One region of the Streptomyces sp. NPDC048436 genome, then DNA from elsewhere that is predicted to be linked to it. Evidence: riboswitches for the same ligand, from Rfam matches in the RefSeq annotation. Region 1 holds a riboswitch; the other holds the start of a gene.
The links. A riboswitch is a leader RNA that binds a small molecule or an ion and turns the genes downstream of it on or off. The one in region 1 is predicted to bind glycine.
Positions count from the first base shown of each region.

Region 2: linked by a shared signal. The riboswitch ahead of gcvP (aminomethyl-transferring glycine dehydrogenase) and the one ahead of gcvT (glycine cleavage system aminomethyltransferase GcvT) in region 1 are both predicted to bind glycine.

Region 1 covers NZ_JBICXP010000004.1:514,520-518,305, forward strand. Annotated here, with positions in the region: gene gcvT (glycine cleavage system aminomethyltransferase GcvT) at 1-931, opposite strand, end outside; glycine riboswitch at 1,088-1,193, opposite strand; gene ACGFX9_RS17185 (AAA family ATPase) at 1,347-2,021, shown strand; gene ACGFX9_RS17190 (enhanced serine sensitivity protein SseB) at 2,082-2,885, shown strand; gene ACGFX9_RS17195 (enhanced serine sensitivity protein SseB C-terminal domain-containing protein) at 3,011-3,784, shown strand.
Region 2 covers NZ_JBICXP010000010.1:253,394-257,179, reverse strand. Annotated here, with positions in the region: gene ACGFX9_RS30340 (DNA polymerase IV) at 1-1,067, shown strand, start outside; gene ACGFX9_RS30335 (PRC-barrel domain-containing protein) at 1,134-1,514, opposite strand; glycine riboswitch at 1,670-1,767, shown strand; gene gcvP (aminomethyl-transferring glycine dehydrogenase) at 1,966-3,786, shown strand, end outside.

The DNA.
Region 1 (3,786 bases):
CCGGGAAGCCCGCACGCGGGATGCGCCGGCCCTCGGCGATCAGGCCCACCAGCTTGCGCGGGGGAGCGGTCTCGGCGCGCTCGGCGGCGGCCGCGAGCGCCGCGCGCCCCACGAAGTCATCGGACCGCGAGGTCTTCTCGAACTTCACGACCCGCCCGAGGCCCGCGTCGAAGGGCGTGAGACCGGCGGTCAGCTCGTGCCCGTACAGCGGCATGCCCGCTTCCAGACGGAGCGTGTCGCGGCAGGAGAGCCCGGCCGGGACCAGACCGACGGGCTCGCCCGCCTCCATCAGCGCGTTCCAGAGCTTCTCGGCGTCACCGGGGGCGACGAAGAGCTCGAAGCCGTCCTCGCCGGTGTAGCCGGTGCGGGCGATCAGCGCGGGCACGCCCGCGACCGTGCCGGGCAGGCCCGCGTAGTACTTCAGGCCGTCCAGGTCGGCGTCCGTGAGTGACTTCAGGATGCCGGGGGACTCGGGGCCCTGGACGGCGAGCAGGGCGTACGCGTCGCGGTCGTCGCGGACCTCGGCGTCGAACGCCCCGGAGCGGCCGGTCAGCTCGTCCAGGACCGTCTGGGCATTGGAGGCGTTGGCGACCACCATGTACTCGGTCTCACCGAGGCGGTAGACGATCAGGTCGTCCAGGATCCCGCCGTCCGCGTCACAGATCATCGTGTAGCGGGCGCGGCCGACACCGACGGAGCCGATGTTGCCGACGAGCGAGAAGTTCAGGAAGTCCACGGCCTCGGGTCCTGTGACCGTGATCTCGCCCATGTGGGAGAGGTCGAAGAGACCGGCCTTGGTGCGTACGGCGATGTGCTCGTCGCGCTCGCTGCCGTAGCGCAGCGGCATGTCCCAGCCCGCGAAGTCGGTCATGGTCGCGCCGAGCGCCCGATGCACGGCATCAAGGGCTGTCAGACGGGGGGCGGTACTCATATGTGGAACTCCCAGGGCATGACGGGCGAGGTCGATCCTCCCCATCTGTCATCGGAACCTGAGAGGTTCACCACGACCTGTCCGTACGTCTCGTACAGGAGGCCATGACTTGCACCTTGGGTGGAGCCGCCGGGGCGGCCCGCTTTTCAGATGTGCCTCGCCCGCGCGGTACGGGGCCTGAGAGATTCAAGGGAGGGACTTGCTCCTTCGGCGCCCCGGAACGTCGTACGACGGTCACCGGGAACTCTCCCGCGCGGATTCAAACGGCCTGTATGGAGTTTGCGCGCACATCATTGCACGCGGCTGCGTCACAGGGCAGTGCCAGTCGAGTAATGCCCTTGTGCCGCATTACCTTCTCTTTACACTTGCCGGAGAAGCTGCGGGAAGCAGGTACGTGACCGCTATGGGGAGGCCGATCACGGTGCGCAGGACCAGTGTCTACGCGACCAACACAGGGGTGGCCCTGCCCAAACAGGCCGCCGCCCCCGCCAGGGAGAGCTGCGGCCCCCTGCCCACGGCCATAGTCCGGGACCTCAGGCAGCGGACCGGCCACAGCCCGCACCGGCTGACGTTCGGCGAGGGCGATCTGGTCGTTGTCTCCGGGCTGCCCGGCAGCGGCAAGTCCACGCTGATGCGCAGAGCCGTGACGGGCCCGCGCATCGACTCCCAGGACACCCGCGACCGCTGGGCCCTGCGCATGCCGCGCCTCCTGCCGTACGCGGTCTACCGCCCCCTCGTCCGTCTCGCGCACTACGCGGGCCTGCGCCGCGCCCTGCGCTCCGGTGAGAGCGTCGTCGTGCACGACTGCGGCACCCAGGCCTGGGTGCGCCGCTGGCTGGCCCGCGAGGCCGTGCGGCGCGGCACGACCCTGCATCTGCTCCTTCTCGACGTGCCGCCGGACACCGCCATGGAGGGCCAGGTGGAGCGCGGGCGCGGTGTGTCGCGCTACGCCTTCGCGCGTCACCGCAGGACGGTCGGCCGCCTCGTCGGCGCCGCCGAGCGGGGCGATCTGCCGCGCGGCTGCGGCTCGGCGGTGCTGCTCGACCGGACGGCGGCGGGCGTGCTGCGGGGGATCGGCTTCGAGAACTGACTTGCCCGCCGCGCTAGGGTCGTGCCGCAGGCAGAGCGGGACAGAGCAGGGGTAGGACAGATGGACTTTCCGGCGCAGGCGCACGCCCATCCCTACGGAGGATGGCCGGGCAACGAACTCGAAGAGGTGCTCGCGGCATCCCTGGGCACACCCGGTGCGCCTCAGGCGTCCGCGGGGGCCCGCATCGTCGAGGTGCTCGGCCGCAGCCACCTCTGGATCCCGCTGCCGAACGGCGGCACCCCGGACAGCGGCACCCTCGACCTGCCCACGCTGGAGATCGACGGCCAGGCGTACGTCCCCGTCTTCAGCTCCGAGCAGCAGTTCCAGCAGGCCACCGGCGGCCGCATGGACCGCACGGTGGCACCCGCCGTGGAGTTCGCGCGCGGCCTGCCCCCGCAGCTCGGCATCGCGGTCAATCCGGACGGCACGGTCGGCGTACCGCTGCCGCCGCCCGCCGTCGCCGAGCTCTGCCGGGCCGGACGCACCCCGCTCGACGGTCCCGCGAGCGGCGGCCGGGTCCGCCTCTACGAACCGGACTGGCAGCACGACCCGGTGGACTTCCTGTCCGCCGCGGCCCGTGAGTTCGAGGCCACGGGGGTCGTCCTGAGCGCCCGCCGCTGCCTGGCGAGCGTCGAGAACGACGAGCCGACCCTGTTCATCGGCGTCGAACTGACCTCCTGGGAGGGCAACGCGCGCGAGCTGCCGATGGAGGCCGTGGGCCGTGCGCTCGGCCACGCCCCGGTGGCCTGGCCGGTGAACCTGGTGCTGCTCGATGTCGCCCAGGACCCGGTCGGCGACTGGATGCGCGAGCGGGTCCGGCCCTTCTTCGGACAGAGCCCGGGCCGCGAGCACGGCCATGTGTAAGGACATGCGCGGGTACGTGTGTGAGGGTGCCGTACGTCAAGTCGGTGTCAGGATCGCCGCTTAAGCTGGTTTCATGAGCCGGAGTTCCACCGGGTCAGCGGGTCATCGCGAAGGGGCGGTTAAGGGTGAGTGCGTCGGGCACGGCTGCGGCCGGGCAGGTCGAGCACATGCTGCGCCAGGTGACGCCGGGGCGCTACGACGCCTATGAGGCGCTCCTGCGGGCGCTCGCCGCCGACCAGGTGTGGATGCTGCTCTGGCACGGCCAGGCCGGATCCCCCGACGCCCAGTACGGCAACATGGAGGTCGAGGGCCTCGGCTACGCGCCGTGCGTGACCTCCGCCCAGGAGCTCTCCGCCAGTGGCTGGAACCGCTCGTACGAAGTGGTCGCCGGACAGGACATCTCCCGCACCCTCTACCCCGACCACTACGGCCTCTGGCTCAACCCGCACGCGCCCGGCGGAGGCGTCGGCATCCCCTGGCTCGACCTGCGGCGCATCGCGTCGGGCCTCGACCTGATGCCCGCGGGACCGCTGCGGCTCACCGAGCCCGCCATCGAGATCCCGCAGTTCTACGCCCTGCTCACGCAGAACGCGCACCGCACCCCCGCGGTCCGGGCGCTGCGCCGCGCCTGGGTGCAGCCGGCGCTCGGTGCCCCGTATCTGGCCATCGGACTCGATGTGTACGACACGTCACCGCCCTCGGTCGACGCGGTGCGCACGATGATGCAGCAGTCGATCGCCGCCGTCCCCGAGGGCCTCCCGGTGTCGACGGTCGCCATGTCCGACGCGTACGACCCGGTGGCCATGTGGCTGCGCGGCAACGCCCGCCCGTTCTACGACCGCGAAGCCCAGCCGGCCCCGGCGCCCGCGGGCGGATACGGCTACCCCGCGCAGTACTGAGC
Region 2 (3,786 bases), on a different contig from region 1:
TCCGCGCGGACATCAAGGCGGTGACGGGGCTTACGGGGTCGGTCGGGCTCGCCGCGTCCAAGATGCTGGCGAAGATCGCTTCGGAGGAGGCCAAGCCCGATGGGCTGCGGCTGATAGAGCCGGGGACCGAGCGGGACCTGCTCGCGCCGATGTCGGTGCGGACGCTGCCCGGTGTCGGGCCGGCCACCGGGGACCATCTGCGGCGGGGCGGGATTCTGACCGTGGGGGAGATCGCGGGGGCGGGCGAGGACGAGCTCGTACGGCTCCTGGGGAAGTCGCACGGGAGTGCGCTTTACGCGATGGCGCTGGCGCGGGACGAGCGGCCCGTGGTGGCCGAGCGGGACACCAAGTCGGTCAGCGTCGAGGACACATACGACGTGGACATCCATGACCGGGTGCGGGTCAGGGGCGAGGTGGCGCGGCTTGCCGACCGGTGTGTGGAGCGGTTGCGGGCGGCGGGGCACTCGGGGCGGACCATTGTCCTGAAGGTGCGGCGGTTTGACTTCTCGACGCTGACACGGTCCGAGACGCTGCGTGGGCCCACGGACGACCCCGGAGTGGTGCGGGAGGCCGCCGCGCGGCTCCTGGAGTCCGTGGACACCACGGGAGGCGTGCGGCTCCTCGGGGTGGGTGTCACGGGGCTCGCCGACTACACGCAGGAGGATCTCTTCGCCCAGGCGCAGGCTGAGGCCGAGGCCGTGGAGGCTCAGGAGGCGCGGGAGGCGGAAGACCAGGGGGAGGAGCGGGGCGGGGAGGCGCCGGGGGAGAGCGTGGGCGGGGCCGTGGAGGTGCCGGTCACGCCGGTTGTGCCTGCCGTGCCGGTCGTGCCCGCGGAGCGGCGGTGGGCCGCCGGGCACGATGTGCGGCATGCCGAGTACGGGCACGGGTGGGTGCAGGGCAGTGGCCTGGGGCGCGTGACGGTGCGCTTCGAGACGCCGGTGTCGGCGCCGGGGCGGGTGCGGACCTTCCGGACGGATGACCCGGCGCTCGAGCCCGCGGAGCCGTTGCCCTTGGTGGCGCCCTCTGAGGAGGGCCTGGAGGCCCCGGAGGCCTTGGAGGCGCAGTGAGGACTGTGGCCGTCGGGTTCCGGCCTCTGCGGGGTCAGTGGGGCGGCTGGGGCGGCCGGTGCGGGATCAGGGGTCTTCCTGGCCCGCTATGTGGCCGAAGTCCTTGTCCGGCGGGGGCGTGGCCGGGGGAGGTGTGGTGTCCAGGCCGTAGTGGTGGTAGAGCTGCAGTTCCTGTTCGGGGGAGAGGTGGCGGCCCACGCCGAAGTCGGGGGCGTCCTTGATCAGGGAGCGCTCGAAGGGGATGCGCAGGGTGCCTTCGCTGGTGAGTTCGCTGGGTTCCAGGGGGACGAACGCGTCCCGGCTGAACAGGCCCGTGCGTATGGCCGCCCACTCAGGAGCGCCGGTCGCGTCGTCGAGATAGACCTCGTCGATCGTGCCGATCCTGGCCCCGTTCCGGTCGAAAGCCTTGCGGCCGATCAGGTTGCGCGGATCGATGTCGGTCTGCACGGTCCCTCCAACTGGTCGAGGCTTGTCGAAGTGGTGCGTAACTCGGTGCGTAACTCATCCTTGTTCGTTCGTAATCACTACGAAAGAGCACTTCGGGGCAGGCGGCCACTCGAGGGATCGGCCTTGTCCTCGCTGGTAGGCTGGCGCATGGCTGCTGACCCCGTGCGGGAGAGCTCTCCGGTGGTGATACCGGAGGCGCCGAAGGAGCAACTCCTCCCCGGAATCTCTCAGGCCCCTGTACCGCACGGACGAGGTCACTCTGGAAAGCAGGGCGGGCGACGGGCCGGCACGGCCGAAACCTTCCCTCACCGACGGTGAAAGCCGGGACGGCGCCTCTCGCGGGGCCTGGCCCCGGTGAAGCTCTCAGGTTGAGATGACAGAGGGGGAGGCCGTCCGGGTACCCGCGCCGTGGTGCCCCTCGCAGGTCGCGTCAGACCAGGAGGCCTCCGCAATGACCGCCACCAATCGCATCCCGCTCTCCCAGCTTGAACAGGGCATCCCCTTCGAGCAGCGGCACATCGGTCCCGATGGGGAAGCACGGGCCAAGATGCTCGCGCAGGTCGGTTACGGCTCGCTCGACGAGCTGACCGCCGCCGCAGTACCGGATGTGATCAAGAACGCCGAGGCGCTGAACCTGCCCGGAGCGCGTACCGAAGCCGAGGTGCTGGCCGAGCTGCGCTCCCTCGCGGACCGTAACCAGGTTCTCGATTCCATGATCGGGCTCGGTTACTACGGGACCTTCACTCCGCCGGTGATCCTGCGGAACGTCATGGAGAACCCCGCTTGGTACACCGCCTACACCCCGTACCAGCCCGAGATCTCCCAGGGTCGTCTCGAGGCGCTGCTCAACTTCCAGACCGTCGTCGCCGAGCTGACCGGACTGCCCACCTCCGGTGCCTCGCTGCTCGACGAGGGGACCGCCGCCGCCGAGGCCATGGCGCTCTCGCGGCGCATGGGCAAGGTCAAGAACGGCGTCTTCCTCGTCGACGCCGACGCCCTGCCGCAGACCATCGCCGTCATCCAGACCCGTGCCGAGCCGACCGGTGTCGAGGTCGTCGTCGCCGATCTGAGCGAGGGCATCCCGGCGGACATCGCCGAGCGCGGTGTCGTCGGCGTACTGATCCAGTACCCCGGTGCCTCCGGTGCCGTACGCGACATCAAGCCGCTCATCGAGCAGGCGCACGAGATCGGTGCCGTCGTCTCCGTCGCCGCCGACCTGCTCGCGCTGACGCTGCTCACCTCGCCCGGTGAGCTCGGCGCCGACATCGCCGTCGGAACGACGCAGCGCTTCGGTGTGCCGATGGGCTTCGGCGGTCCGCACGCCGGATACATGGCGGTACGTGAGAAGTTCGCGCGCAGCCTGCCCGGACGGCTTGTCGGCGTCTCCGTCGACGCCGAGGGGAACAAGGCCTACCGGCTCGCGCTGCAGACCCGTGAGCAGCACATCCGCCGCGAGAAGGCGACCAGCAACATCTGTACGGCCCAGGTGCTGCTCGCCGTCATGGCCGGGATGTACGCGGTCTACCACGGGCCCGAGGGCCTCAAGTCCATCGCGCGGCGTACCCACCGCTACGCGACGCTGCTGGCCGCGGGGCTCACCGCCGGCGGGGTCGAGGTCGTACACGGCGCGTACTTCGACACTCTGACCGTGCGGGTGCCCGGCCGGGCCGAGGAGCTCGTCTCCGCCGCCCGCGAGGGTGGCGTCAACATCCACCAGATCGACGCGGACCAGGTCTCCCTCGCCTGCGACGAGACCACCACGCGCAAGCAACTGACCGCGCTCTGGAGCGCGTTCGGGGTCGCGGCCGACATCGAGAGTCTCGACGCGGAGACCGCGGACAGCCTCCCGGAGGGCCTGCTGCGCGGCGACGAGTACCTGACGCACCCCGTCTTCCACCAGTACCGCTCCGAGACCGCGATGCTGCGCTACCTGCGCAAGCTCGCCGACCGCGACTACGCGCTCGACCGCGGCATGATCCCGCTGGGCTCCTGCACCATGAAGCTCAACGCGACCACCGAGATGGAGCCGGTCACCTGGCCCGAGTTCGGACAGCTGCACCCCTTCGCGCCCGCCCAGCAGGCGCAGGGCTATCTGACGCTCATCCGTGAGCTGGAGGAGCGGCTCGCCGAGGTCACCGGGTACGACAAGGTCTCCCTGCAGCCCAACGCGGGTTCGCAGGGTGAGCTGGCCGGACTTCTCGCCGTACGCGGCTATCACCGGGCCAACGGCGACGACCAGCGCACCGTCTGCCTCATCCCGTCCTCCGCGCAC